DNA from 3 places in the Bradyrhizobium sp. B025 genome. Region 2 is predicted to be linked to each of the others. Evidence: predicted binding sites of a transcription regulator. Region 2 holds the regulator's gene; each other region holds the start of a gene.

Region 1 (9,617 bases), 2.3 Mb from region 2:
ATAGGTGCACTGCTCGACCACGGCGACGCGGAACGGCCGTTCCTTGCGCCAGGCGTCGCGATCCCTGACCAGCGGATGGCTGCGGATCGCCTCGCGCAGGGCCTTCTCATCGAGCATGTCCCAGCGCATCGGGCCGATCAGGCCCCAGGCGTTGCGGATGGTCGGGACGTAGACCGGGATGCCGCCATTGATCATCAGCGCGCCGTGATGGGCGGCCTTGTGGTTGTTGCGGTCGAACAGCACGAGGTCGCCGTCGGTGACGAGCGCGCCGAGCGCGACCTTGTTCGAGGTCGAGGTGCCGTTGAGCACGAAATAGGTCTTCTCCGCGCCGAAGATCGCTGCTGCTTCCTTCTGCGCCTTCAGCGCCGGGCCCTCATGGGTAAGGAGGTCGCCGAGGTCGAGCACGGAATTGTCGAGGTCGTCGCGGAACACGGATTCGCCGAGATGCTCGACGAACACCCGGCCGATCGGGCTGCGATTGTAGAACACGCCGCCATTGTGGCCCGGACAGGTCCAGAGCTGGTTGCCTTCCTCGGCATAGTCGACCAGCGCGCCGAAGAACGGCGTCTTCAGTGTCTCGGCATATTGCTTGAGCCGGCTGATCAGGTTCTTGGCGATGAAGGTCGGCGTCTCCTCGGAAAGGAAGACATAGCCGTCGATGAAGTCGAGCACCTCGACCGGCAAATCCTCGAACCGCTTGCGCCGGATCAGGAGGATGATCGGGAAGTCGAGGCCGCGGCGCCGCATCAAATTGATCAGCGCCGAGGTCTTGCCCTCCAGGCCCTTCTTGCCCCAATCCACCACCATGCAGCCGATCGCGGCGTCGGTCTGCACCGCGATCTCCGCGTCCTCCAGCTTGCGGGCCCGGACGACCTCGAAGCCGGAGCGCTGGATCTCCTCGATGATCTGGTTGAAGCGGACGCCTTCGAGGTCGTCGGCGTCGAACACGGGTGCGGCGAACAGGAAGTTGAAGCGCTTGAAATAGTCCATTGTCTGTCCCGAATGTACTGGAGACACAGCTCTCGGCACATTCGATGACAGTTGGATGACATGAGCTGCGGCTGGCGTTTCGCCTCTCCCCGCTTGCGGGGAGAGGCGGATTGCGCAGCAATCCGGGCGAGGGGGAGCTTCCGCGAGTCCGACTATCGCCGCCTTTGTGGGTGCAGCCCCTCACCCCAAGCCCTCTCCCGTAAGAACGGGGAGAGGGAGAAGTCCGCTACCGCTTGGCCTCGCTGAACACCACCGTCGGCACCGCGCGGTTGACGACTTCACGCAGCGCAAAGCTCGATTGCACCCGCGCGACGCGCGGCAGGCGTGACAGCTCGGTGCGGTGGATGCGCTCGAAATCCTGGATGTCGCGCGCGAGCACGATCAGGATGTAGTCGTCGGTGCCCGACATCAGGAAGCAACGCACGACGGAGGGGCATTTCACCACCTCCGCCTCGAACGCTTTCAGCGCCTCGTCGCTCTGGCTCTCCAGCGCAATGCGCACCAGCACCGTCGTGGTGAGGCCGAACTGCGCCAGGTCGAGCGCGGCCTGATAGGCCTGGATGTAGCCGTCGTCCTCCAGCGCCTTTTGCCGCCGCGCCAGCGCCGTGCTGGATAGTCCGACCTTGTTGGCAAGCTCGGTGTGGCTGGCCCGCGCGTTGGTCGTGAGTTCCGCGAGGATGGCGAGGTCTTTCCGGTCGAGGGCCAATGTTTCGTTTCCAGCGTGAAAGGGCACTTCGGCGCCGGAAACCGGCGCGGAGATCGCGAAACTAGCTGATATTTGCACGAAACCAAACTGGACCCGTCGCTACCATGGCGAGGTGAATCAAGACGTTGGAAGGAGCCCAGGATGCGTGTCGGTGTGCCCAAGGAGATCAAGGTGCAGGAATATCGCGTCGGGCTCACCCCGGGCGCGGTCCGTGAATATGTCGCGGCCGGGCATCAGGTGACGGTCGAGACAGGCGCTGGCAGCGGCATCGGTGCTTCGGACGAGGTCTATCGGCGGGCAGGGGCGGAGATCGCCGGGAGCGCCCGCGACGTCTTCGCCAGTTCCGACATGATCGTGAAGGTGAAGGAGCCGCAGAAGAGCGAATGGACCCAGCTTCGCGAAAGCCAGATCCTGTTTACTTACCTCCATCTTGCACCGGACCCCGAACAGGCCAAGGGCTTGCTCGCCTCCGGCTGTACGGCGATCGCCTATGAAACCGTCACCGACGCGGCCGGTCACCTCCCCCTGCTTGCGCCGATGAGCGAAGTCGCCGGCCGCCTCGCCATCGAGGCCGCTGGCGCCGCGCTCAAGCGGTCGGCCGGCGGTCGCGGGCTCTTGCTGGGCGGCGTGCCCGGCGTGCAGCCGGCGCGGGTCGTCGTGCTCGGCGGCGGCGTGGTGGGAACACAGGCCGCGCGCATGGCCGCGGGCCTTGGCGCGGAGGTCACGGTGATCGATCGCTCGATTCCCCGGCTGCGCGAGCTGGATGATGTCTTTCTCGGACGGGTGCGCACCCGGTTTTCAACCATCGAGGCGGTCGAGGAGGAGGTCTTTGCCGCCGACGTCGTGATCGGTGCGGTGCTGGTGCCGGGCGCGAGCGCGCCCAAACTCGTCACGCGCGCGATGCTCAAATCGATGCGGCCGGGCGCCGTGCTGGTCGACGTCGCCATCGACCAGGGCGGTTGCTTCGAGACGTCGCATGCGACCACGCACACGGACCCGACCTACGAGGTCGACGGCGTCGTGCACTACTGCGTCGCCAACATGCCGGGTGCGGTGCCTGTCACGTCGAGCCAGGCCCTGAACAATGCGACGCTGCCGTTCGGCCTGATGCTCGCGAACAAGGGTTTTGCGGCGGTGCTGGAGAACCCGCATTTGCGCAACGGCCTGAATGTCCACCGTGGCCGCATCACCAACAAGGCGGTGGCCGAAAGCCTCGGGCTGGAATTCGCTCCGGTGGAGAGCGGGCTCGCGGCGTAGAGTTTATTTTAGTCCGGCTTGCGGTGGCGGCTGCCGAGCGCGGCTTCGATCGTCTCGGGCTTCTCGATGCGTTCGATCAGCATGTCGATGCGGTCGCCGCCCCAGAACAGCTCGCCGTTGAACACCATGGTGGGCACGCCAAATACGCCGAGCGCTTCGGCCTCATCGATGATGCGGTCGTGCTCGGCGCGGGCAGAGCCCTGGACGTAGAGTTCGAATTCGCTCGCCGAGCCGCCGCGCGATGTGATGACATCGCTGATCGCGGCGAGATCGTCGATCTCCAGCTCATGGCTCCAGAATTTGCGGAACACCGTGTCGTGGTACGGACGGAAGAAGCCGTGCCGTTGGGCGAACAGCATCCCGACGCTGGAATAGAAGGCGTCGTAGATCCGCCGCGGCCCCTTCATGACGAGCCCTTGCGCATTGGCATAACGTCGCGCGTCCATATAGGCGTAGCGCACCTTGCGCCAGAAATGCGGCGTGCGCTCCTCGACCGTCCCCATGAACTCGGCGATGCGCAGTGTGTAAGGCAGCCATTCCAGCTCGACGCCATGCGTCTCCTCAAGCTCGAACAGGCGCTTGTTGGCCACGAACGCGTAGGGGCTCTTGTAGTCGGTGTAGACGCGGACAATCGGCTTGGGCATTGGCGACTTCCTTTCGAACGCGCGGCGTTGCCTGCGATACGGGAGGCTCATGCCGCATATTCCGTCATTGCGAGCGCAGCGAAGCAATCCAGACTGTCCCCGCGGAAAGATTCTGGATTGCTTCGCTGCGCTCGCAATGACGACGTGGCGAGAGTGCAGCGCCAACGCTACAGCTGGTCCGTGGCGGCAACAATTACCCCTTTGTCAGCCTGTACTGCCCAAGATCCGGATCATGCGTCATGCGCCAGTAATCCACGAAGCGCCAAGGCATGGCGGAAAACACGCGGCCGCTTGAGTTGCGATAGTAAGTCGTCATGCCCGGATGGGTCCAGATCATGCCCTCGTGCTCGGCGTCGACCTTGCGGACGTAATCGTCGAGCACGTCCGGACGGACGTCGATCGCTGCGACATCGCGCGCGATCATGTCGGCGAGGCACGCCGAGATGTAGCGGCTCTGGCACTCCGACTGGAAGATGACGCTGCCGCCATGCGCGGGACCTGAGTTCGGGCCGAGCATGCAGAAGAAGTTGGGGAAATCAGGCACGGTAAGGCCGAGGAACGCGGTCGGATTGTCGTTGCCCCAGGCCTCGCGCAAATTCTTGCCGTTGCGGCCGCTGATGTTCAGGCGCGCCGCCATCTCCGTGACCTTGAAGCCGGTCGCGACCACGATGATATCCGCGGGGCGGTGCTTGCCGTCCGCGGTGACGATGCCGCCCTGGTCGAAACGGTCGATCGCGTCGGTGACGAGCTCCACGTTCGGTCGCGTCAACGTCTTGAACCAGTTGTTGTCGAGCAGGATGCGCTTGCCGTAAGGCGGATAGGTCGGCACGCATTTTTCGATCAGGTCGGGGCGGTCCTTCAGCTCGGTGAGGATGAAGTCGGTCAGCTCCTGCCGGTGGCGGTCGTTGCCCTTGTTGACGGCGCGCTCCGGATGCGGCCAGGCCGGGTCCTTGCGCAGGAACGGCAGCAGGCCGTCGCCATAGCGCCAGAACATGTTGAAGCGATACCACTGCACATAGAACGGCAGATGCGCCAGCAGCCAGCGCGCACCCTCGCTGATCGGGTCGGAATAGCCCTTCACCGGCCGCGCCCATTGCGCGCTGCGCTGATAGACGGTGACCGAGGCAACACGGCCGGCAATTGCCGGCACCAGCTGCATCGCGGTCGCGCCGGTGCCGATCACGGCGACGTGCTTGCCGTCCAGATCGATATCGCCGGACCATAACGCCGAATGCAGGATCGTGCCCTTGAAGCTTTCTTCGCCTTTGAAGCGCGCGCGGGAGGGATCGTTGAGCTGGCCGATCGCGCTGACCAGCGCGGTGGATTCGAAGGTCTCTTCTCCGTCCTTGGTCCTGAGCGTGGAAATCCAGCGACTCTTGCCTTCGTCCCAGCGCGACGAGGTCAGCTCGGTGTTGACGCGCAGATGCTTGCGGATGCCGTATTCATCGGCGACCTTCAGGAGATAGCCGAGCAGCTCCTCGCGCTGGCAGAAGTACCGCGTCCATGCGTTGCGCGAGCCGAACGAATACGAATAGGAATGGTTCGGTGTATCGACGCCGCAGCCGGGATAGCGGTTGATCCACCAGGTGCCGCCGAGCTCGTCGTTCTTCTCGACGATGGTGTAGGGGATGTCGAGATGACCGAGCGCCACGCCGAGCGCGATGGCGCAGACGCCGGCGCCGACGATCAGAACGTGCTGCTCCGCGAGCTTGTCGTCGGAAGGACGCGTCGTCCATCGTGTCTCGCGCGGCACAAAGCCCATCTGCTCGCGCATCAGGGGCGCATATTCCGGCGCGACGTTCTCGCCGAGGCAGGCGCGCATCATCTTCAAGAGCAGCTCTTCGCCGGGGTCGGTGATGACCGGCTGCGGCGAGCCATTGGCGAAGAGGTTGACCACCGCGGCGCGGATTTCGTCCTGGACCTCCTTCGGCACGCCGGCTTCGGGATCGGGAATGAGGCGGATGTCGCGCTTGGGCAAGTACGGCGGCTCGAGCCAGCGCGCCTCGCCGGTCATGTGCACCAGCACCATCAGGAGGCAGCGGATGTCGCTTTCCGCGATCGCCGAGGCGATGTCGAGCGGGTGGTGGGGAGATGCGATGTTCATGGCGTTTCCTGATCTCCCGGTGAACTGAACAGGCCGCGCGTCATCAGCTTGCGATAGGCGGAGATGACGTGGTCGGGCACGGCGGTGACGCCGCCTTCCGAATAGGAGTAGCGGCGGCTGAGATAACCGCGCGCGCCCATCAGCATGTGGACGATCGCCTCGAATTCCTCGTCGCTGTAATCCTCGATCGCGCCCGCAAGGCGGGCGCGGCGCAGGATGCGGACATAGGCGACCGAGATGTTGTCGAGATGCTTTTGGTAGCCGATCGGGGCAAAAAATTCGGCCTCGTTGAGGATGCGCAGGAATTCCGGCACCTCGCGGATGAAGTCGAAGAAGGCGGAGAAGCGCTCGATCTCCTGCCGCGCCGCGTGCGCATTGCCGGTGCGGGCGCGGATGAACTCGACCATGTCGAGGCCGATCTTGGGCAGCAGCTGGTCGAGCAGCTCCTGGCGGTTCTCGAAATGGTTGTAGAAGGTGCCTTGCGCGACGCCGGCCTGCTCGGTGATGCGGGCGACGGAGGCTTCGGCATAACCATGCTTGCCGACGACCTTGGTCGCGGCGTCAAAGATCTTCTGCTTGGTCCAGGCGTTGCGCTCGACGCGGTTGAGCTTTGTGACCTTGGCATTCGCTTGCGTCATTCAGACGTCTCCAGCTCGGCGCGCAGCACGCGCTTGAGGATCTTTCCGCTCGGGTTGCGCGGCAGGCTGTCGCGGACGACGAGCTGCTTCGGCACCTTGAAGCTCGCCAGCCGCGCGCGGCAATGTTCGGTAAGGGCAGGGAGCTCGAGGCTCGCACCTTCCGCCAGCACGACGATGGCGACCGGCCGCTCGCCCCAGCGCGCATCGCGCAGGCCGATCACCGCGACCTCGCGCACCTCTGATAGCTCGTAGATGACGCGTTCGACCTCGGAGGAGGCGATGTTCTCGCCGCCGGAGATGATCATGTCCTTCTTGCGATCGGTCAGATACAGAAAGCCCTCGTCGTCGAGATAGCCGACGTCGCCGCTGCGGAACCAGTCGCCGAAGAAAGCCGCAGCCGTCTTCTCCGGGTCCTTCCAGTAGCCGCGGGTGATCTTCGGCCCGCGCAGGCAGATCTCGCCGTTGACGTTCGGCGGCAGCGTCCTGCCGTCCTCGTCGCGGATCTCGATCTCGACATGGGCGATGGCGCGCCCGGTCGAGCCGATCTTCTCGATCTCGCGGCCGGCCTCCATGAAGGTGTCGCCGCCCACGGTCTCGGTGAGGCCATAGGCGTCGATGTAGCGCGCATTGCGGAAATATTCCGAGAAGGCGCGGATGCGCAGCTCCGGCGTCTTCTCGCCGCCGCCGATCGCCCATGTCAGGCTGGAGACGTTGTAGCGATCGCGGGTGGGGCAGGTGAGCATCGCCGTGGTCATGACCGGCGCGAACCATGCGGCGTTGAGCTTGTCCTCCGCAATCGCTGCAAGCGCGGCCTCAGGCTCGAAATAGCGCTCGATGCGGATGAAGCCGCCATGCCAGAGCACGGCAATGCCAGGCAGGTCGAGTGCCCCGGCGTGATAGAGCGGACCGACGACGAGGAGGCGCGTCTCGGCGCTGAGACCCAGCGCGATGGTCTGGTCGGCGGACTTCCAGTAGAAATTATCGTAAGACAGCATCACGCCCTTGGGGCGGTCGGTCGTGCCCGAGGTGTACATGAGCCGCATCAGGTCGGACGGCGCCCGGACGTGCATTGGCGCAGCCGCAGCGCCGCCCGCGAGACGCGTAACGCTCTGCTGGGCGGCTTCGTCCAGCACGACGATCTTCGCGCCCGCCGCGTTCGCGGCCAATTCCTCATCGACCATCAGAAGGCGCGCGCCGGCATTGCCGGCGATGTAGCCGACCTCGTCACGGGAGAGGCGGAAGTTGATCGGCAGAAAAACCGCGCCGAGATGGCTGGTGGCGAACACCAGCTCCAGGAACGCCGCGCTGTTCTTCATCAGCACGGCCACGACATCGCCGGCGCCAATGCCCTGCGCGGCCAGCCAGCCGGCCGCTTTCCGGATGCGCGCGTCGAAGACGGCGTAGGAGATCTCCTCGCCGCGGTATTTCAGCGCGGGCCGCTCCGGCGTGCGCCGGGCATGAAAGGCGATGAAGCTCGACAGGTTGATCATTGTGCGGGTTTTGGGCCGGTTGCGGCCTCATGTCCTCCCTTGATGAATTCTGACTCGTAATTCATCTTTGGCTTGACGTCACCCCCCTACCTCTGAAATCCTTGGGAACACGGAGACGAGACGATCTCCGACAGGGATTTGGAAACGCCGACCCGACAGAGGGAGGGAAAAATGACGAGAACCCGCACGCCGGGCATCAGCCGCCGTTCAACGCTGGCGCTGATGGGCGCCGGTGCGATGAGTGTTGCAGCGCCCTGGGTGGCGCGCGCCCAGGCCAAGACCATCAAGGTCGGCATGCCGACGATTCTGTCGGGCCGCGTGGCGCAGCTCGGCACGTCCTCGCGCAACGCGGTGATGCTCGAGGTCGACAAGGTCAATGCCGCCGGCGGCCTTGCCGGGCGTCCCATCGAGATGGTGATCCGCGATTCCAAGGGCCAGCCGCAGGAAGCCGCGCGCGTCGCGCGCGAGCTCGTCAACACCGATGGCTGCGAATGGCTGATCGACGGCGAGGCCTCGTCCGGATCGTTCGCGGTGCACGAGGTGGCGCGCGATCTCGGCGTGCTCTGCGTCCACACCTGCTCGGAGGCATCCTCGCTCACCGCCGATCCGAAGCAGCACATCCCGAACGCGTTCCGCTGCGTGCGCCAGGGCATCCACGATTCCATCGTCGGCGGCAGTTATGCAGCGGCGATCTCCAAAGCCAAGGGCCTGAAGAAGTGGGCGACCTGTTCGCCGGACTATGCCTATGGCCGCGACACCACCGGCGAGTTCACGCTATACCTGAAGCGCTTCGCGCCGGACGTCGAGGTCATCAGCGAGTCCTGGCCAAAGCTGTTCCAGCCCGACTACACCGAAGTGGTGACCAAGATCCTCCAGGCCAAGCCGCAGGCGCTGTACTCCTGCCTGTGGGGCGGCGATCTCACCTCCTACATCGACCAGGCCAACATCTACGCGATGTTCAGCCAGATGGAGGTGTTCGCGGTCAACATGGCCGACTACACCGCGCTCACGGTGGTGAAGAACCTGCCCAAGGGCATCCACTCCGGCAACCGCTACATCAAGACCTTCCCGACCACGCCGGAGAATGCCGCCTGGGGCGATGCCTACAAGTCCAAGTACAACGAGTACCCGACCAACTGGTCGTGGCAGAACGCGACCGCGGTGATGTTCCTGGCCGAAGCCGCCAAGAAGGCGAACTCCACCGACGGCAAGAAGATCGCCGAGGTGCTGGCCGGCCTCACCATCAAGTGCCCGTTCGGCGCCGACGGCACCGTGACCATGCGCGGCGATGATCACACCCTCGTCGGCTACGCCATCGGCTGGGGCACCACGATCCCGCAGGAGCCTTATGTGCCCGAGGTCAAGGCCGGCGACTGGAAGACGATCTTCGAGCTCGAGGCCGAGTGGAAGAAGAGCAAGGGCTACACCTGACCGCGCGCGAGGCGGAGGCGGCCAACCGTCTCCGCCTGTTTCGTTTGATTCTCCGCGCCAGGTCCGGCGCGCTGCAATGAAAGTGCTCCCGTGGATCTCGACGCGCTTGCCGGCTGCCTCTCCAGCTCCGCCTGCCTGGTGACGCAAACCACCAGCGGCCTCATCATCGGCATGTTGCTGTTTCTGGTCGCGGTCGGGCTGACGCTGATCTTCGGTGTGCTCAAGGTCGTCAATTTCAGCCACGGCGCCTTCTATATGTTCGGCGCCTATTTTGCGATGACGGCCTATCATCTCACCGACAGCTTTGCGCTGGCGATGCTGGCGGGTGCGGGCGGCACCGCCATCCTCGGCCTGATC
Region 2 (9,617 bases):
CCATGATGCCCATCTCTTCAGTGTAGAGCGGGTTCTCGAAGCTGGTCGCGACGTAGGAGATCTCGGCGAGGAAGATCGTGAACAGGAAGACGTGGGCGACATAGATCTGCCAGACCCGGCGCATGATGCGCGCGGTGGCGATGACGACGCCGCTCTCCAGCATCGCGCGGCCGTAGACGAAGGCGGCGGTGTAGCCGGAGATGAAGATGAAGATCTCGGTGGCGTCGCTGAAGCCGTAATTGCGGATCGTGAACCAGGTCAAAAGACTCGACGGCAGATGGTCGATGAAGATCAGCCACAGCGCGAGGCCGCGGAACAGGTCGAGCCGGAGCTCGCGCTCGCCGATGGCGGGCAGCGAGATGGCCGGCGCGGCCGCACGCGGCTTTGCATCCGCAGGCTTGGCCCCCGCGATCGTCGATCCCGTCACTTGGTCCGCAATGGTCATCGGGGCCTGGAAACCCTCACACAAATCGCGACGTTATAGGGATTGTACCGGTCCGGCCGTCGTCTCGCAAAGCGGCCGGATCACATAAGGGTGTCTTTCTTTGGGGTGTCTTTCTCCGCGAATTCTGGCGGGACGATGTCGCGAAAGCCGCTTGCGGCGTTTGGTTCCCGGCCGGGTTTTCGTTATGATGGCAGCCATGTACCGCGCCGTGACCCGCCAGATCGAAGTGACCGTCGAGCCGAACTTTGTTCCGGAACAGTCGTCGGCCGACCGCTCCCGCTACTTCTGGTCCTACACCATCGTCATCACCAATTCGGGCGAGGAGACCGTGCAGCTCAAGACGCGGCACTGGATCATCACCGACGCCACCGGCCGCCAGCAGGAGGTGAAGGGCGAGGGCGTGGTCGGCGAGCAGCCGACCCTGGCCCCCGGCGAGCGCTTCGAATACACCTCCGGCGTGCCGCTCTCGACCGCCTCCGGCTTCATGACCGGCCGCTACCAGATGGTCAGCGAAAGCGGCGAACGCTTCGAGATCGACGTGCCGACGTTTTCGCTGGATAGCCCGGACAACAAGCGGGTGTTGAACTAGGGGCGGGGCCGTGGGGTGGGCAAAGCGAAGCGTGCCCACCATTTCGGTGGTGACGCAGAAAGATGGTGGGCACGCTTACGCTTTGCCCACCCTACGATGTCCGAGCACTTGGCAGGCTGTTTCCCCGTCGTCATTGTGAGCGCAGCGAAGCAATCCAGACTGCCACTGCGGAAAGACTCTGGATTGCTTCGCTGCGCTGGCAATGACGGAGGATAGAGTTACTCGTCCTCCACGCCCGCCTCATCGGGCGTGAAATCGTACACCGACGAGCAGAACTCGCAGGTGACAACGACCTTGTCGTCCTTGACCATCGCGGCGCGATCGTCCGGCGAGAAGCTCTTCAGCATCGCGGCGACCGCATCGCGCGAGCAGGAGCATTGCGCCTTCAGGACCAGCGGCTTGAATACGCGCACGCCACGCTCGTGGAAGAGGCGGTAGAGCAGCCGCTCGCCGGACAGTTCCGGATCGATCAGCTCGACGTCCTCGACGGTCTCGACCAGCGAGCGCGCCTCGACCCAGGCGTCATCTTCGGCGACGGCGTGCACTTCGGCGCCCTCGGGCGCATCGCCGGGATGCAAGTCCGCCTGCCGCGCGCGCTCCGGCGCCTTCGGCAAAAACTGCATCAACATGCCGCCGGCGCGCCAGCGATGCCTGCCGCCGTCGTTCGAGCGCCACTCCTCGCCGACCGCAAGACGCACGCGCGTCGGGATCTGCTCGGAGCGCAGGAAATATTCGTGGGCGGCGTCTTCGAGGCTGCCGCCGTCGAGCGCGACCAGACCCTGGTAGCGGCTCATGTCGGGGCCCTGGTCGATGGTCATGGCGAGATGGCCGCGGCCGAGCAGCGCGCCGGAATCCTTCGCCGTGCCCAGGCGCGAGGCGTCAAAGCGGGCATAGGCGCGAAGCTGGTCCGGCGCCTTGTAGTCCACCACCAGGAACGACACCGGGCCGTCGGTCTGGGCCTGGAGGATGAAGCGACCCTCGAATTTCAGCGCCGAGCCGAGCAGCGTCGTCAGCACGATGGCCTCGCCGAGCAGCTTGCCGACGGGCGCGGGATAATCGTGCTTGGTCAGGATGTCGTCGAGCGCCGGACCGAGCCGCACCAGCCGGCCGCGCACGTCGAGCGCGTCGACCTCGTAGGGCAGCACGGCGTCGTCGATCGGAACCGCTGATGGTGCGCGAACCGGGCCTTCTGGCCTGGTTTTCATGTCAGGGGATTGGGAATCCATGGCGGTCTATCTGGGGTCGGTGGGTGGGAAATGGAAGGGGTTCCGGCTGCATCCGGCAATGCAGAATGGACGTATGCAAGGACAGCAACCTCCGCGTCGTCCTGGCGAAAGCCAGGACGACAGTTGCATGCGAGGCGGCCGCCGGGCCTACGCCAAACTTACTTCACCGCGTCAAAACACCAGGCCAGAATGCCCTTCTGCGCGTGCAGGCGGTTTTCGGCCTCGTCGAACACGACCGATTGCGGGCCGTCGATCACCTCGTCGGTGACCTCCTCGCCGCGATGGGCAGGCAGGCAGTGCATGAACAGCGCGTCGGGCTTGGCCAGCGACATCAGCTTGGCATTGACCTGGTATGGCTTGAGCACGTTGTGGCGGTGCTCGCCTTCCTTGTCGCCCATCGACACCCATGTGTCGGTGACGACGCAATCGGCGCCGCGCACGGCGGCTTCCGGATCGGTGCCGAGCATGATCGGCGCGCCTGAAGCCTTGATCCAGTCGCGCATCGCCTTCTTCGGCGCAAGCTCCGGAGGCGTTGCGACATTGAGCTGAAACTTGAAGCGCTCCGCGGCATGCGCCCAGGACGCCAGCACGTTGTTGTCATCGCCGGTCCAGGCCACCGTCCGGCCCTCGATCGGGCCGCGGTGCTCCTGATAGGTCAGAAGGTCGGCCATCACCTGGCAGGGATGCGAGCGCCGGGTCAGGCCGTTGATGACGGGCACGGTCGCGTTGGCCGCAAGCTCGAGCAGGGCGTCGTGGTTGAGGATGCGGATCATGATGGCATCGACATAGCGCGACAGCACGCGCGCGGTGTCGGCGATGGTCTCGCCGCGGCCGAGTTGCATCTCGGCGCCGGTGAGCATGATGGGCTCGCCGCCGAGCTGGCGCATGGCGACGTCGAACGACACCCGCGTGCGGGTCGACGGGCGCTCGAAGATCATCGCCAGCGTCTTGCCTTCGAGCGGCCTCACCGGCTGATGCGCCTTCTGCTTCGCCTTCATGGCGGAGGAGGCATCGAGCATGCTCTTGAGCTCCGACAGCGGGAGCTCGTTGATATCGAGGAAGTGCTTCGGCGACTTGCTCATCAGCTTGCCGCCCGCTTGGTCTGACTGGACGAGATCGCGGCGCAGGCGCGTTCGAGCCGCCCGACGCTGTCCTCGATCTCGGCTTCGGTGACGATCAAGGGCGGCAGGAAACGCACGACATTGTCGCCGGCGCCGACCGTGAGCAGCTTCTCGTTACGCAGCGCCGCGACGAGATCGCCTGATGGCACCACGGCCTTGATGCCGATCAGGAGGCCCTCGCCGCGCACCTCGCTGACGACATCGCCATGACGATCGATCACGGAGGCGAGCTTCTGCTTGAGCAGCAGCGACATCTTCTGCACATGGTCGAAGAAGCCGGGCTTCAGCATGACGTCGAGCACGGCATTCGCCGCCGCGACCGCGAGCGGATTGCCGCCGAAGGTCGAGCCGTGCGAGCCGGGACCCATGCCGGCCGCCGCGTCCGCGGTGGCCAGGATCGCACCGATCGGGAAGCCGCCGCCGAGCGCCTTGGCCAGCGACATCACGTCAGGTGTGACGCCGGTACGCCGATGCGCGAACAGATCGCCGGTGCGGCCCATGCCGGTCTGCACCTCGTCGAAGGCGAGCAGCAGGCCCTTCTCGTCGCAAAGCTGGCGCAATGCCTTGAGGAACGCAGGCGTTGCGGAACGCACGCCGCCCTCGCCCTGAATCGGCTCGATCAGGATGCCGGCGGTCTGCGGACCGATTGCCTTCTTCACGGCCTCGATGTCGCCATGCGGGACCTGGTCGAAGCCATCCATCGGCGGACCAAACCCTTCGAGATATTTTGCAGATCCCGTCGCAGCCAGCGTCGCCAGCGTGCGGCCGTGGAAGGCGCCTTCGAAGGTGATGATGCGGTAACGTTCCGGATGACCCTTGGAGAAGTGATGATGGCGGACCAGCTTGATCACACCTTCCAGCGCCTCGGCGCCGGAATTGCAGAAGAACACGAAGTCCGCGAAGCTTTCATTGCACAGGCGCGTCGCGAGCTTCTCGCCGTCCGGACTCTGGAACAGGTTCGACATGTGCCAGAGTTTTGTGGCCTGCTCCTGCAGCGCCTTGACCAGCGCGGGATGGGCGTGGCCGAGCGCGTTCACGGCGACGCCGGAGGTAAAATCGAGATAGCGATCGCCATTGGTCGCAATCAGCCAGCAACCTTCGCCGCGCTCGAAACCGAGGTCGGATCTGGCGAAAACGGGAAGCAAATGCGGCGCTGCGCTGTTAGTCATGACGATCACTTGATGTTGCGGACGGCCTGAACACGCTCACGCAGCGCACCATTGACCGGCCCGGAAAACGAAACGTGCCGCCTTTTAAGGGCGGCACGTGACACTATCTTATGCCTGGTGAAACCGGTGTCAATGCCGCCCGAAAGCCTCGCGAAACGCTGAATCCGTAGTCTTGCGGAGCCGAAATTGCGGGGTTTTCGCCACGGAACATGTGGAAGCGAGTCGGCGGACTCTTGCGCGTGAGTCACGCCATATTGTAGCGTTTGGCTTGTCAGATACGACATCTCGTGCAGTGTTTCTGATCCTCTAAGTCCTCATGTACCGGCGTAGACGTTCGGGCGTTATCGGCGCGCCCGGCGAGCCTTAAGGGATTCTGACGGCACGGGTTTTTCGAGGCTTAGGCATTCGCCGCGAGGCGCCAGGATGGCAGCCGCACGGCGAGGGAAAGGGTGCAATGACGGTTTTGACCTGGTCCGACGATCGCGTCGAGCAGTTGAAAAAGCTCTGGGAGGCCGGATTATCGGCCAGCCAGATCGCAGCCGAGCTCGGGAACGTGACCCGCAATGCCGTGATCGGCAAGGTACACAGGCTCGGCCTATCCGGCCGCGCCAAGAGCCCCTCATCGGCGGCTCCGCGGCCGCGCAAGGCGCGCCCCGCGCAGCACATGATGCGGGTGAGCCGCCCCATTGCGCGCGGCAACACCGCGCTGGCGCAGGCCTTCGAGGTCGAGGTGGAGGCCGAACCGGTCACCTACGACAACGTGGTGCCGATGAGCCAGCGGCTGTCGCTGCTGGAGCTGAACGAGGCGACCTGCCACTGGCCGGTCGGCGATCCCTCGAGCCCGGATTTCTTCTTCTGCGGCGGCAGGGCGCTGTCGGGCCTGCCCTACTGCGCGCAGCACTCGCGCGTGGCATATCAGCCCGCCGCGGATCGCCGGCGCGCACCGGCGAAGCCCTCGCGGTGAGTTTGTTCTGAAATCGAGCGACGGCCGTCACGCGTTGACGGCCCAACAAACTCGATGTCGTCCCGGACAAGCGCGCCTGAAGCGCGCGCAGATCCGGGACCCATAACGACCGCAAGATGTGGCTACGGGGACTCGGAGTTACCTTCTTCGCGCGACAACCACGCCCTGTGATTATGGGTCCCGGATCTGCGCTTACGCTTGTCCGGGACGACACTGAGAGTGTGGCTGTAGCCCGCTAAACCAACGCCTGCAAACCTTACGTCTGCTCCGCCTTCGCAAAGCGATCATCCAGCGCGTAGCCGGCTCCGCGGACGGTGCGGATGGGATCCTGCTCGCGGCCGAGATTGAGCAGCTTGCGCAGGCGGCCGATGTGGACGTCGACGGTGCGCTCGTCGATGTAGATGTCGCGGCCCCAGACGCTGTCGAGCAGCTGCTCGCGCGAGAACACGCGGCCGGGATGCTCCAGGAAGAACTCCAAGAGGCGATATTCGGTCGGGCCGAGGTCGATCGGCCGGCCCGAGCGCGCGACGCGGCGCTTGTCGCGATCGAGCTCGATGTCGCCATAGGCCAGCACCGTGGCGAGCCGCTCCGGGCTTGCGCGCCGCAGGAGGCCCTTCACGCGCGCCAGGAGCTCCGGCACCGAGAACGGCTTGACGATGTAGTCGTCAGCGCCGGTCGCAAGACCCCGCACCCGCTCGCTCTCCTCGCCGCGCGCGGTGAGCATGATGATCGGGAGCTGCTTGGTCTCGGGCCGGGTCCGCAGCCGGCGGCACAGCTCGATGCCTGACAGTCCCGGCAGCATCCAGTCGAGTACGATCAGATCGGGGATGTGTTCCTTGAGGCGGGTGTCGGCGTCGTCGCCGCGCATCACCGTCTCCACATCATAGCCGTCGCCTTCGAGGTTGTAGCGGAGAAGCTCGGTGAGAGCTTCCTCGTCCTCAACCACCATAATGCGTGCGCCCATGGTGTCGTCGCTCCTTAAGTCTTCAGGTATTCGGGACCGTCGTGGCGAAGGTCGTCATGTCGCCCTTCGGCCGCTTGTCGGTGATCGCCTGGCCCTCGATCATGTAGAACACGGTCTCGGCGATGTTGGTGGCGTGGTCGCCGATCCGCTCGATGTTCTTGGCGCAGAACATCAGATGGATGCAGAACGAGATGTTGCGCGGATCCTCCATCATGTAGGTGAGGAGCTCGCGGAACAGCGAGGTGCAGATGGCGTCGACTTCCTCGTCGCCCTTCCACACCGCCATCGCCGCCGGCAGATCATGCGCGGCATAGGCGTCCAGCACCGACTTGACCTGCTGCTGCACGAGGTCGGTCATGTGCTCGAGGCCGCGGAACAGCTTGAGCGGATGGAAATCCGTCTCCAGCGCCGCGACGCGCTTGCCCATGTTCTTGGCGAGGTCGCCGATGCGCTCGAGATCGGTCGCAACGCGCATGGCGCCGACGATCTCGCGCAGATCGACCGCCATCGGCTGGCGGCGGGCGATGGTGAGCACGGCGCGCTCCTCGATGCGCTTCTGCAGCGCGTCGAGCTCGGTGTCGGTGGCGACGACGCGCTGGCCGAGCGCGACGTCTCGGCGGATCAGCGCGTCGACGGAATCGACGATCATGCGCTCGGCGATCCCGCCCATCTCGGCGACGAGCCGGGTGAGCTCCTGGAGGTCGGTGTCGAAGGCCTTTGCGGTATGTTCAGAACCCATGTCCCGTCTCCTCAGCCGAACCGGCCGGTGATGTAATCCTGCGTGCGCCGGTCGCTCGGCGACGTGAAGATCTTGCTGGTGTCGTCGAACTCGATCAGCTCGCCGAGATACATGAACGCGGTCTTGTCGGAGACGCGCGCCGCCTGCTGCATGTTGTGGGTGACGATCGCGATCGTGTAGTTCTCGGACAATTCCTGGATCAGCTCCTCGACCTTGGCGGTCGAGATCGGGTCGAGCGCCGAGCAGGGCTCGTCGAACAGGATCACCTCGGGCCGCACCGCGACGGTGCGGGCGATGCAGAGGCGCTGCTGCTGGCCGCCGGAGAGCGACAGGCCGGAGGCGTTGAGCTTGTCCTTGACCTCGTTCCACAGCGCGCCGCCGCGCAGCGCCTTCTCGACGCGGTCGTCCATCTCGGACTTCGAGATCTTCTCGTAGAGGCGGATGCCGAAGGCGATGTTCTCGTAGATCGTCATCGGGAACGGCGTCGGCTTCTGGAACACCATGCCGACGCGGGCGCGCAGCAGGTTGAGGTCGAGCTTGCCGTCGAGGATGTTGGTCTGGTCGAGCATGAGCTGGCCGGTGGCGCGCTGCCCCGGATAGAGGTCGTACATCCGGTTGAAGATGCGCAGCAGGGTCGACTTGCCGCAGCCGGACGGGCCGATGAACGCGGTGACGCGGTTGGTGCCGAGCGTCAGGTTGATGTTCTTCAGCGCGTGGTGCTCGCCGTAATAGAAGTTGAGGTTGCGCACCGTCACCTTGGCCGGCGCTTCCGGCAGCAGCGGCGCCTGGGGCAGCCCACCGGCCGCGCTCATCGATACGGAAAGCTCACTCATTTTGCGGTCCTCTCGGCGCCAAGGATGCGCGCGCCAATATTCAGGGCAAGCACGGTAATCGTGATCAGCAGCGCGCCGCTCCAGGCGAGCTGCTTCCAATAGGCGTAGGGGCTCTGGACGAAGTTGTTGATGGTGACCGGCAGGTTCGCCATCGTCTTGTTCAGGCCAAGGCTGAAGAACTGGTTCGACAGCGCGGTGAAGAGCAGCGGCGCGGTCTCGCCGGCGACGCGGGCGGTGGCTAGCAACACGCCGGTGATGAGGCCGGAGCGGGCGGCACGATAGGCGATCCGCTTGATCACCAGCGAGCGCGGCAGGCCGAGCGCGGACGCCGCCTCGCGCAGCGCGTTCGGCACCAGCAGCAGCATGTCCTCGGTCGTGCGCAGCACCACCGGGATGACGATGACGGCGAGCGCGAGGCTGCCTGCGATCGCCGAGAAGCCGCGCATCGGCACCACCACCGCGCCGTAGATGAACAGACCGATGATGATCGAGGGCGCCGAGAGCAGGATGTCGTTGATGAAGCGGATCACCGAGGTCAGGCGGTCGTTGCGGCCGTACTCCGCGAGATAGGTGCCGGCGAACAGGCCGAGCGGCGCGCCAATGCCGACGCCGAGCACGGTCATGATGATCGAACCGACGATGGCGTTGCGCAGGCCGCCTTCGGTCGAGCCCGGCGGCGGCGTGTCTGCCACGAAAATCTCGAGGTTCAGACCGGCGATGCCGTTGTAAAGCAGCGTGATCAGGATCAGCGCAAGCCAGGTGACGCCGAAGGCGGCGGCGGCGATGCAGAGTCCGCGAACGACGATGTCCTTGCGGCGGCGGCGTGAATAGATCGGGTTCATGGCGTTAGTTCCCCGCCTTCTTTTCCAGCCGCATCAGCATCAGCCGTGCCGCAGCGAGCACGAAGAACGTCAGCACGAACAGCAGAAGGCCGAGCAGGATCAGGCCGGACTGGTGCAAGCCGTCGCTCTCGGCGAACTCGGATGCGATCGCCGCCGAGATCGTGGTGCCCGGCGCGAAGATCGAGGAGGAGATGCGGAACGAGTTGCCGATGATGAACGTCACCGCCATGGTCTCGCCGAGCGCGCGACCCAGCGCCAGCATGACGCCGCCAATGACGCCGACGCGGGTGTAGGGGATCACCACGCTGCGCACGACTTCCCAGGTGGTGCAGCCGACGCCGTAGGCGGCCTCCTTCAGCACCGGCGGCACCGTCTTGAACACATCGACCGAGATCGAGGTGATGAAGGGCAGCACCATGATGGCGAGGATCAGCGCGGCGTTGAACAGGCTGAGATAGGACGGGGGCCCCGCGAAGATCGCGCCCAGGACAGGGACGCCGTCGAAGATCTTGATCATGAAGGGCTGGAAGGTGTTGGCCAGGAACGGGCCCAGCACGAAGAAGCCCCACATGCCGTAGATGATCGAGGGAATGCCGGCGAGCAGCTCGATCGCCATGCCGATCGGGCGGCGCAGCCATTGCGGACAGAGCTCGGTGAGGAAGATCGCAATGCCGAGGCCAACGGGAATGGCAATCAGCATCGCGATGAAGGAAGTGACGAGCGTG
Region 3 (9,617 bases), 3.4 Mb from region 2:
ACAGGAAGGCCATGCCACCGAGCAGCTTGCCGTTCCGGCTGAACGTCAGGATGCTCTGAGGATCGAAGGTGAAGTATTTTGCAAGCTCCGCGGTTCCGAGCTGCACGCCGGGCACCAGCCGGCGCGCCATCTCGGAAAGTGCCGCAATTTCAGAAAATTGCGCGCAACGGACGTCGACATCCGGACTGAGCGGCAGCGCGTCGAAATCATGCCTTGCGGCAAAGGAGCCCCTTTCCATAGCCTGATCGCCCTTCTATCGTCTGCGGCTTTCGTGCCCCGCTATGTCGAGCTTAGCGGTTGGGGACCAGGAGTATGCAGCAGTTATTGCACCGGGGTGCTGCGATGACGCAGCACCGTGAAGAAGCCCTGGACGCGTCCTGGGACGATTTGAAGCTATTTCTAGCGTGCGCAAAATATAAAAGTTTCCGCAACGCCGCCGAAGAGCTCGGCCTCACCTCGACGACGCTGATGCGCCGGATCGACCGGCTCGAAGAGAGCATCGACTGCAAGCTGTTCCTGCGCGATCAGAGCGGGCTCACGCTCAGCGACGAAGGCACGGCAATGATTGCCGACGTCGCGCATATGGAGCGTCATGCCTTCAACGTCTTCCGGCGCGCCTCGCGCTCGTCGAACGACACGTCGGGCACCGTGCGCGTCGCAGTGACGGAAGGTCCCGGCAATTTCTGGATCCTGCCGCGGCTGATCGATTTCCAGAAAACCTATCGCAAGATCACCGTCGATCTGCGCTGCGCGATGGAGCAGGCCGACGTCGCGCGGCTCGAGTCCGATATCGCGATCCAGCTCGAGCCGCCGACCAACCCCGATCTGATCGTCGCAAAGCTCGGCCGTCTGCACATTTATCCCTTCGTCTCCAAGGAGTACGAAAGCCTCTACGGCCTGCCGGCGACGCTCGCCGAATTGAAGAACCACCGCATCATCAAGCAGAGTGCTCCGCAGGTCGACGACACCGCCTACGCCCGCGTGCTCGGGCTGGAGACGCTCGAGGGCATCGTAGGAATCAAGACCAACTCCTCGGTCGGCGTACTCTATGCGGTTGAGCGCGGCGCCGGCATCGGCTTCCTGCCGACGGTGTCGATCGCGCTCGGCGCACCGTTCATTGCCGTCGATCTCGGCGTGAGCCACCACGCCGACCTATGGCTCACCTATCACAAGGAGTTTCGCGATTCCGAGCGCCACAAGATCGTGGTCGACTGGCTGAAGAAGATCTTCGACCCCAAGACTTATCCCTGCTTCCGCGACGAGTTCATCCATCCGAATGCGCTGGTGCCGATGATGACGGCCGCGCGCGAAGGCTTCGGATTGAAAGGCTATGTCGCGACGACGCCGACATAGGCGCAGGCGAGCTGTGCCTCACCACCGATACTCGAAGCCGACCGTGCCCTGGTGCGAGGTGAGCTCGTTGCGGAACTTGCCGTCGTAATTGACGTAGAGCCGCGCGGTGTTGGTCAGGCTGAGCGAGGCTGACGCGCCGGCATCCATGCCGTAGCGGCTCTCACCGATGCCGGGGACGACGATGCTCTGGGTCCCGAGGCTGACCTGGACCGAGCCGAGGTTCTGGTAAAAATTGTCAACGAACTTGCCGTACGCTGAGAGATCCAGAATCTTCTGGTCGAAGATGAAGTAGCGCCCGACCTCGGCCCCGATCATGACACGCGCGCGCGAGAGCGCCGTCGAGCCGACGTTGAGCGGATCGAGGCCGCCAGCCTCCTGGAATGCCGCACTGGTGGCGCGGACATATTCGAGCGCACCCTTGGGCACGACGCGCATCTGATCCTTGGTCCAGTAGTAGCTGATCTCGGTCAGTGCGCCGTCGACCGCGGCGCGATAGCCGGCGGAGGCAACGCCAAAGCCGGTATCCCTGCTGGAACGGACCTTGCCGAAACCGTGCACCACCGCGAACGCCCAGGTCCACGGGCCTTTGTCGATCGAGCCGTTGAAACCGACCTGGGTCAAATCGAGCGTCGCCGACTGGAGCGCGAGCGGCACGTCGATATCGGTGTGGCTCTGATCGACGGAGAAGCCGAGATTGACGCCAGGCGCGAGTCGCGCGCCGAAGCCGGCGACGCCGCCAAACGTCTTGCGCTTGTCGCCGACGAAATCCCCCTGCGCATCGGTGCGGACCGAAATACCGTAGCCCTCGAACCAGGTGCGGTAACGGGGATCTTCCGTGCTTGCGGACGCGCCGCCGCCGCCCGGATTGGTCCGGAACGCCCGGTTGAAACCACCCGACGCCTGGTTGCCGAGCCGCTCCAGAAACCCCGACCCGAGATTGAGCGTGCTGTTACCGACCGACTGGTCGTAATTGGTCGAGGTCGGCATCGGAATTGGCGTCGGCGACGGCGTGGGCGTTGGGGTTGGGGTCGGCGTTGGCGTCGGGGTCTGCGCGTAGCCGGGCGTCGCCGCCAACATCGCCACGACGAGCGCAAGCAACATCGCGATCGCTGCCGCGCCCCGGCGGACGCGGTTCAGCCCGATCGTCTGCCGTGTCCCGGAGGGCTGCGATGTGCAGCGCATGACGACAAATCCCGAAGCAAATGGCGGCGCGCAAAAATGCAACACGAGCGGCGCACGCATGCTGCGATTTGCGCCGAACTGTTACGGAGGGTCAACCGGCTGGCGCCTTGAGACGGGGGTGATTGCTCCCGATTGTGGTTCCGCGGCCACAGGTCGGAAATTGCAGACGGGCACTCCCGGCCCGGCCTTGAAATTCGCGCATGGCTTGCTAACGCGCGATTTTCGTGTTGCAATATCCGACACAATCGGAATTGGCGCTCGGCTGTGCGTTTCGCGACATTGAGACTCAAGACTCGAACAGACTTCCGGAAGCCCGTTTGTGGCGTGGCACGCGAAAAGCGGCCGCGTCTTTTTTGTATCTAGCGGAGGAGACGAACGATGCCACAAAAGGGCACCGTCAAGTGGTTCAACCCGACCAAGGGCTATGGGTTCATCAAACCGAACGGCAGCGACAAGGACGTGTTCGTCCACATCTCCGCCGTCGAGCGTGCTGGACTCTCCACCCTCAACGAAAACCAGGTGGTTGAATACGACCTCGTGGAGAACCGCGGAAAATCATCCGCGGAGAACCTCAAGGTCTCCTGATCTCTCGTTCCACACGCGAGACATCACGACGATGCCCCCGGCTCTGCCGGGGGATTTTGTTTGTGACGACGAAACGCGACGGCGCCTCAGCTCGCCACGGGCGAAACCAGGAAATTCTCCGACGGTCCGCTGCCCGCCGTCTTGCAGACATCGCCCTCGATTTGGACCTTGCCGGTCGCCAATAGCCGCAGCGCGGCCGGATAGATGCGGTGCTCGACTTCGAGGATGCGTTCCGACAGCGTGTCCGCTGTATCGTGGTCGCTGACGGGAACCGCGCCCTGCATCACGATCGGGCCGGCATCGGTCTCGGGGATCACGAAGTGCACCGTCGCGCCAGACAGTTTCACGCCGGCGCGCAGGGCCTGACCGTGCGGGTCGAGGCCGGGGAAGGACGGCAGCAGCGAGGGATGGATGTTGAGCATCCGCCCGTACCAGGCCTTGGTGAATTCGGCCGTGAACAGGCGCATGAAGCCGCCAAGACAGATCAGCTCGATGCCGTGCTGATCGAGCGCGGCCTGCAGCACCGCCTCGAAGCCGGCGCGATCCTTGCCGAACGGCTTGCTCTCGATCACCAGCGTGTTCACGCCGCTCGCCCTGGCCCGTTCGAGCCCCGGTGCATCGGCCTTGTTCGAGATGACGAGGGAAATTTCCGCCGGAAAATCCCGCGCGCTGGCTGCCTTGATCAGCGCGACCATGTTGGAGCCGCGGCCGGAAATCAGAATGGCGACGCGGCGCTTCATCACGGCGCCAGATCGAGATGGCCATTGTAGACGACGCGATGCTCGCCCTCGGCGGGGATCACGGTGCCGAGCTGCGCCACGCTCTCGCCTGCTTCGGTGAAGACCTGCACGACCCGGTCGACCTTGTCCGGCTCGACGATCGCGATCATGCCGATGCCGCAGTTGAAGGTGCGCAGCATTTCGAGCTCGGCGATCCCGGCCTGCGCGGCCAGCCATTTGAACACCGGTAGCACGGGCAGCCGCGCCAGATCGATGCCGACGCCAAGGTTCTTGGGCAGCACGCGCGGAATGTTGTCGGTGAAGCCGCCGCCGGTGATGTGGGCGAGCCCCTTCACCGCGCCGGTCTCCCGGATCGCGCGCAGGCAGGATTTGACGTAGAGCTTCGTCGGCGTCAGCAGCGCGCCGCCGAGCGTCATGACAGGCGCGAACGGCGCCGGCGCCTCGAAGCCGAGGCCGGACTGCTCGACGATCTTGCGCACCAGCGAGAAGCCATTGGAGTGCACGCCCGACGAGGCAAGACCGATCACGGCGTCTCCGGCGGCGATGTCCTTGCGCGGCAACAGCGTACCGCGCTCGGCGGCGCCGACTGCAAAGCCGCCGAGGTCATAGTCGCCGTCCTTGTAGAGGCCTGGCATCTCGGCGGTCTCGCCGCCGATCAGGGCACAGCCGGATTCCCGGCAGCCATCGGCGACGCCGGCGACGATCGAGGCGGTCGCCTCCGGATCGAGCTTGCCGCAGGCGAAATAGTCGAGGAAGAACAGCGGCTCGGCGCCCTGCACCACGAGGTCGTTGACGCTCATGGCGACCAGATCGATGCCAATGCCGCCATGCAGGCCGGTTTCGATCGCGATCTTGACCTTGGTTCCGACGCCGTCGGTGGCGGCGACCAGGACGGGATCCCTAAAACCGGCCGCCTTGAGGTCGAACAGACCGCCGAAGCCGCCGATCTCGGCGTCGGCGCCGGGCCGCGCGGTGGCGCGCACCATCGGCTTGATCAGATCGACCAGGCGGTTGCCCGCGTCGATATCGACGCCTGAATCGGCGTAGGTGAGGCCGTTTTTGCGGTCGGTCATGCCCGATTTCCAGTGGGGTTGCGGCTGGTTACGTCGAATTCCGGGGACGCGCAATGGCTCGCATGGCGCTCGGCGCCATACTATGTAGATATCAACGGGTTCAGCCTTCAAACGGGGCGGATTCGAGGTCAGGCCGGGTGCCGGGAAGCGCCGCGTGAGTATTCCGAACATCATCACTTTGGGCCGCATCATGCTGGTCCCGATCATCGTCTGGGCCATCGTGTCGAGCCAAATGGAGGTGGCGTTCGCCGTCTTCCTGATCGCCGGGATCAGCGATGCCGTGGACGGCTTCCTCGCCAAGCGCTTCAACATGGCAAGCGAGCTCGGGGCCTTGCTCGATCCGCTCGCGGACAAGGCGCTGCTGGTCTCGATCTATATGTCGCTCGGCATCTGGGGCGCGATTCCGCGCTGGATCGTGATCCTGGTGGTATCCCGCGACATCATGATCGTCGCCGCCGTGATCGTGTCCTGGCTGTTCGACCGGCCCGTCGAGATGAAGCCGTCGAAAGTGTCGAAGCTCAACACCGTCGCCCAGGTGGCATTCGCGGCGCTGGTGCTGGCCGCGCTTGCCTTCGGTTTCAAGCCGGCGCCCTATGATATTATCCTGATGGGCCTCGTCACGATCTTCACGCTCTCCTCCGTGTCGCTCTATCTCGTCGAGTGGGTGCGGCACATGAGCACGATCGAGGCCAAATGAGCGCGAACCGGCCCCGCAAAAGGCCAACTCACGCCCGATCAAGTCGAATCTTTCAAGCGAAGCCGGCCGTCCGGCATGGAGCAAAGCAAGCGTGGCAGGCCGCGTTCACCCCCGACAATTGGCGTTCTCGCTGCCACACGCGGAGAGCCTCAGCCGGGACAATTTCCTCGAAGGTCCCGCCAACGCTGCCGGCCTCGCCTTGATCGACGGCTGGCCGGAATGGCCGAACCGGATCATGTGGCTGGCCGGCCCCGAAGGCAGCGGCAAGAGCCATCTCGCCGCGATCTGGGCCGAGGAGGCCGGCGCCCGCTCGACCACGGCCAATGCGTTGACCGCCGCAGGCGTTCCTGGCGCGCTCGCCACCGGCGCGCTGGTGGTCGAGGATCTCAAGGCCAAGGATTTTGACGAGCGCGCCCTCTTCCACCTGATGAACCTCGCCCGTGAGGACGGCGCCTACGTCCTGTTCACGGGGCGCGATGTGCCGGCTGCGCTGGACATCGAGCTCAACGACCTGCGCTCGCGGCTGCGCGCAGTGCCGGTGGTCACGCTGCTGCCTCCTGACGACCAGCTCTTCCGCGGCCTGATCGTCAAATTCTGCGCCGACCGCCAGCTCACCGTGGACGAGAGCGTGGTCAGCTACCTCGCCACCCGCCTGGAGCGATCCTCGGCCGCCGCCCGGCAGGCCGTCGAACTGCTCGACAGCGAGGCTCTGCGGCTCGGCCGCCCCGTGACCCGGGCGCTGGCCGCCGAGCTGCTCCGCGACGCCTGACCCCGCCCCAACGCCGCTTGACGGCGCGGAACGGCGGAACATCAATGTCATCGAAACGTCATCGCCCTAACACATGCTCCCGGCGGTTTTGCGCGTCAGTCGCAAATTGGGGCAAACTGGATGGACCGACTTCTCATGGACTCCGCGCAAGCTGTTGAAATAAAAGAAAAAGCCCCGGAGACCGAGAGCCTGCCGGCGATCGCATCGAGCCCCGAGCGATTCATCAACCGCGAGCTCTCCTGGCTGCATTTCAACCGCCGCGTCCTGGAGGAATCGGTCAATCCCAGCCATCCCGTGCTGGAGCGGGTGCGATTCCTGTCGATTTCCGCGAACAACCTCGACGAATTCTTCATGGTCCGCGTCGCCGGCATCAAGGCCCAGGTGCGCGAGGGCATTGCCGAGCGCAGCCCCGACGGCCTGACGCCGTCCGAGCAGCTCGCGCTGATCAACCGCACGGTCTCCCAGCTTGCTTCCGACCAGCAGGCGATCTGGCGCGACCTGCGCGCCACGCTGGCCGATGTCGGCATCGTGCTGGTGGACGGCAAGGAGGTCACCAAGGCGGAGCGGACCTGGATCGAGGACTACTTCCTCAACAACGTGTTCCCGCTGCTGACGCCGCTCGCGATCGACCCGGCCCATCCCTTCCCGTTCATCCCGAGCCTCGGCTTCACCATCGCGCTCCAGCTCACGCGCGCCGCCGACGGCAAGCAGATGAATGCGCTGATCCGCATGCCCGGCAAGATCGACCGCTTCATCCGCCTGCCGTCCGAGGGCACGATGCGGCTGATCTCGCTGGAGCAGGCGACCGCCCTGTTCATCAACCGACTGTTCCCCGGCTACAATCTGCATGGACAGGGCGCCTTCCGCATCCTCCGCGACTCCGAGCTCGAAATCGAGGAAGAGGCCGAGGATCTCGTCCGCCTGTTCGAAACCGCGCTGAAGCGCCGCCGCCGCGGATCGGTGATCCGGCTCGAGATCGACGCCAAGATGCCGGAGCAGCTGCGCAACTTCGTGCAGCATGCCCTCTCCGCCGCCGACGACGAAGTATTCCTGGTCGACGGCGTGCTCGCCATGAACGAGCTCTCGCAGCTCACCCGCCTCGACCGGCCCGACCTCGAATTCACCCCTTACGTGCCGCGCCATCCCGAGCGCGTGCGCGAGCATGGCGGCGACATCTTTGCCGCGATCCGGCAGAAGGACCTCGTGGTCCATCACCCCTACGAATCCTTCGACGTGGTGGTGCAGTTCCTCCAGCAGGCAACGCGCGACCCCGATGTCGTCGCGATCAAGCAGACGCTCTACCGCACCTCCAACAATTCGCCGATCGTGCGCGCGCTTGCCGAAGCCGCCGAGGCCGGCAAGTCCGTCACCGCGCTGATCGAGCTCAAGGCGCGCTTCGACGAGGAGGCCAACATCCGCTGGGCGCGCGACCTCGAACGCGCCGGCGTGCAGGTCGTCTACGGCTTCCTCGAACTGAAGACGCACGCAAAACTCTCGATGGTGGTGCGCCGCGAGGGCGGCAGCCTCACGACCTACGTCCACACCGGCACCGGCAACTACCACCCGGTCACCGCGCGCATCTACACCGACCTCTCCTACTTCACCTCCGAGCCGACCATCGGGCGCGACGCCGCGCGCGTCTTCAACTTCATCACCGGCTATGCCGCGCCGAGCGATCTGGAAAAGATGGCGGTGTCGCCGCTGACCCTGCGCAAGCGCATCATCGAGCATATCCAGGGCGAGACCGCGCATGCGCGGCACGGCCGCCCCGGCGCGGTCTGGATGAAGATGAATGCGCTGGTCGACCCCGACATCATCGACGCGCTGTACGAGGCCTCACAGGCCGGTGTCCAGGTCGAGCTCGTGGTACGCGGTATCTGTTGCCTCAGGCCCGGTATCCCCGGCCTGTCGGAGAACATCCGCGTCAAGTCGATCATCGGGCGCTTCCTGGAACACGGCCGAATCTACTGCTTCGGCATGGGCCAGGGGCTGCCGAGTACGAAAGCGGCTGTGTATATCTCCTCGGCCGACATGATGCCGCGCAACCTCGACCGCCGCGTCGAAGTGCTGTGTCCACTGCAAAATCCCACGGTGCATCAGCAGGTTCTCGAACAGATCATGGTCGCGAATCTCAAGGACAATGAGCAGAGCTGGCAATTGTTGCCGGATGGGTCCTCAACGCGTATGAAGACCGCGAAGGGCGAGGAGCCTTTCAACGTCCACAACTACTTCATGACAAATCCGAGTCTGTCTGGCCGTGGAAAGTCGCTCAAGGAATCCTCGCCGCGCCGTCTCACGCGCCGGAACGAACGCCATCCATCCTGATCGGACGTCGACGTGACTCGGTCGCGCAAGCGCGGCTCGAGCGTCGCGGTCATCGACATCGGTTCCAACTCGGTCCGTCTCGTCGTCTACGAGGGACTGGCGCGGAGCCTCATTCCGATCTTCAACGAGAAGACGCTGTGCGGCCTCGGGCGTGAGGTGCAGAGCACGGGCCTGCTTGCGCCCGACGCCGTCGACAAGGCGCTGACCTCGCTGAAGCGATTCCGCGCGCTGTGCCGCGTGATGCAGGTCGGTCGCGTGTTCGCGATCGCGACCGCCGCCTGCCGCGACGCCTCCAATGGCCCCGACTTCATCGCCAAGGCCGAGCGCATCTGCGCAGTGAAGATCGAGATTCTGTCGGGCCCGCGCGAGGCGCGGCTGTCGGCGCTCGGCGTGATTTCCGGCATCCACCACCCCGACGGCATCGTCGGCGACCTCGGCGGCGGCTCGCTCGAACTGATCGACGTGCGCAGGAACAGCGTGCGCAGCGGCGTGACGCTGCCGCTCGGCGGGCTCGCGCTCCAGGACCTCGCCCACAAATCGCTCAAGCGCGCCGACCGTATCGTGCGCGAGGAGCTCGACGAGGTGCCGCAGCTCAAGGCGGGGAGCGGCCGTACATTCTACGCCGTTGGCGGTACCTGGCGCGCGCTCGCGCGCATCCACATCATTCAGAGCGGCTATCCGCTCCAGGTGATGCACGGCTATTCCATCTCTGCAGCGGAAGCGCTCGACTTTTCGCGCCGCCTTCGCCGTCTGGCGGCCGCCGACATGCTCGCCGATATCGAGATCGTTGCCGATGCGCGGCGCCCGCTCCTCACCTACGCGGCGCTGGTGCTGGAGCACATCATCCGCGTGGCAAAGCCCAAGACCATCGTGTTCTCGACCTTCGGCGTACG

What was found. The regulator PhoB, encoded in region 2, activates phosphate uptake and scavenging genes when phosphate is short. The targets are predictions, from matches to a motif close to TGTCATNNANCTGTCAT.
Region 1: ACE10W_RS12760 (Orn/Lys/Arg decarboxylase N-terminal domain-containing protein) is a predicted target of PhoB. The motif match lies at 1,035-1,051, and genes of this name have one in related genera.
Region 3: ACE10W_RS17920 (RNA degradosome polyphosphate kinase) is a predicted target of PhoB. The motif match lies at 6,445-6,461, and genes of this name have one in related genera.

What each region holds. Positions count from the first base shown of each region.
Region 1 is NZ_CP170150.1:2,778,610-2,788,226, forward strand. It holds gene ACE10W_RS12760 (Orn/Lys/Arg decarboxylase N-terminal domain-containing protein) at 1-990, opposite strand, end outside; gene ACE10W_RS12765 (Lrp/AsnC family transcriptional regulator) at 1,217-1,696, opposite strand; gene ald (alanine dehydrogenase) at 1,838-2,953, shown strand; gene ACE10W_RS12775 (2-hydroxychromene-2-carboxylate isomerase) at 2,962-3,597, opposite strand; gene ACE10W_RS12780 (NAD(P)/FAD-dependent oxidoreductase) at 3,791-5,701, opposite strand; gene ACE10W_RS12785 (TetR/AcrR family transcriptional regulator) at 5,698-6,339, opposite strand; gene ACE10W_RS12790 (AMP-binding protein) at 6,336-7,829, opposite strand; gene ACE10W_RS12795 (ABC transporter substrate-binding protein) at 8,001-9,260, shown strand; gene ACE10W_RS12800 (branched-chain amino acid ABC transporter permease) at 9,351-9,617, shown strand, end outside.
Region 2 is NZ_CP170150.1:470,115-479,731, reverse strand. It holds gene ACE10W_RS02155 (OpgC domain-containing protein) at 1-445, opposite strand, end outside; gene apaG (Co2+/Mg2+ efflux protein ApaG) at 642-1,034, shown strand; gene ACE10W_RS02145 (Hsp33 family molecular chaperone) at 1,253-2,260, opposite strand; gene argF (ornithine carbamoyltransferase) at 2,419-3,342, opposite strand; gene ACE10W_RS02135 (aspartate aminotransferase family protein) at 3,342-4,550, opposite strand; gene ACE10W_RS02130 (GcrA family cell cycle regulator) at 5,005-5,514, shown strand; gene phoB (phosphate regulon transcriptional regulator PhoB) at 5,771-6,478, opposite strand; gene phoU (phosphate signaling complex protein PhoU) at 6,501-7,217, opposite strand; gene pstB (phosphate ABC transporter ATP-binding protein PstB) at 7,229-8,050, opposite strand; gene pstA (phosphate ABC transporter permease PstA) at 8,047-8,892, opposite strand; gene pstC (phosphate ABC transporter permease subunit PstC) at 8,897-9,617, opposite strand, start outside.
Region 3 is NZ_CP170150.1:3,910,308-3,919,924, reverse strand. It holds gene ACE10W_RS17960 (hypothetical protein) at 1-238, opposite strand, end outside; gene ACE10W_RS17955 (LysR family transcriptional regulator) at 313-1,353, shown strand; gene ACE10W_RS17950 (autotransporter outer membrane beta-barrel domain-containing protein) at 1,372-2,535, opposite strand; gene ACE10W_RS17945 (cold-shock protein) at 2,914-3,120, shown strand; gene purN (phosphoribosylglycinamide formyltransferase) at 3,207-3,860, opposite strand; gene purM (phosphoribosylformylglycinamidine cyclo-ligase) at 3,860-4,933, opposite strand; gene ACE10W_RS17930 (CDP-alcohol phosphatidyltransferase family protein) at 5,088-5,630, shown strand; gene ACE10W_RS17925 (DnaA ATPase domain-containing protein) at 5,722-6,399, shown strand; gene ACE10W_RS17920 (RNA degradosome polyphosphate kinase) at 6,535-8,724, shown strand; gene ppx (exopolyphosphatase) at 8,737-9,617, shown strand, end outside.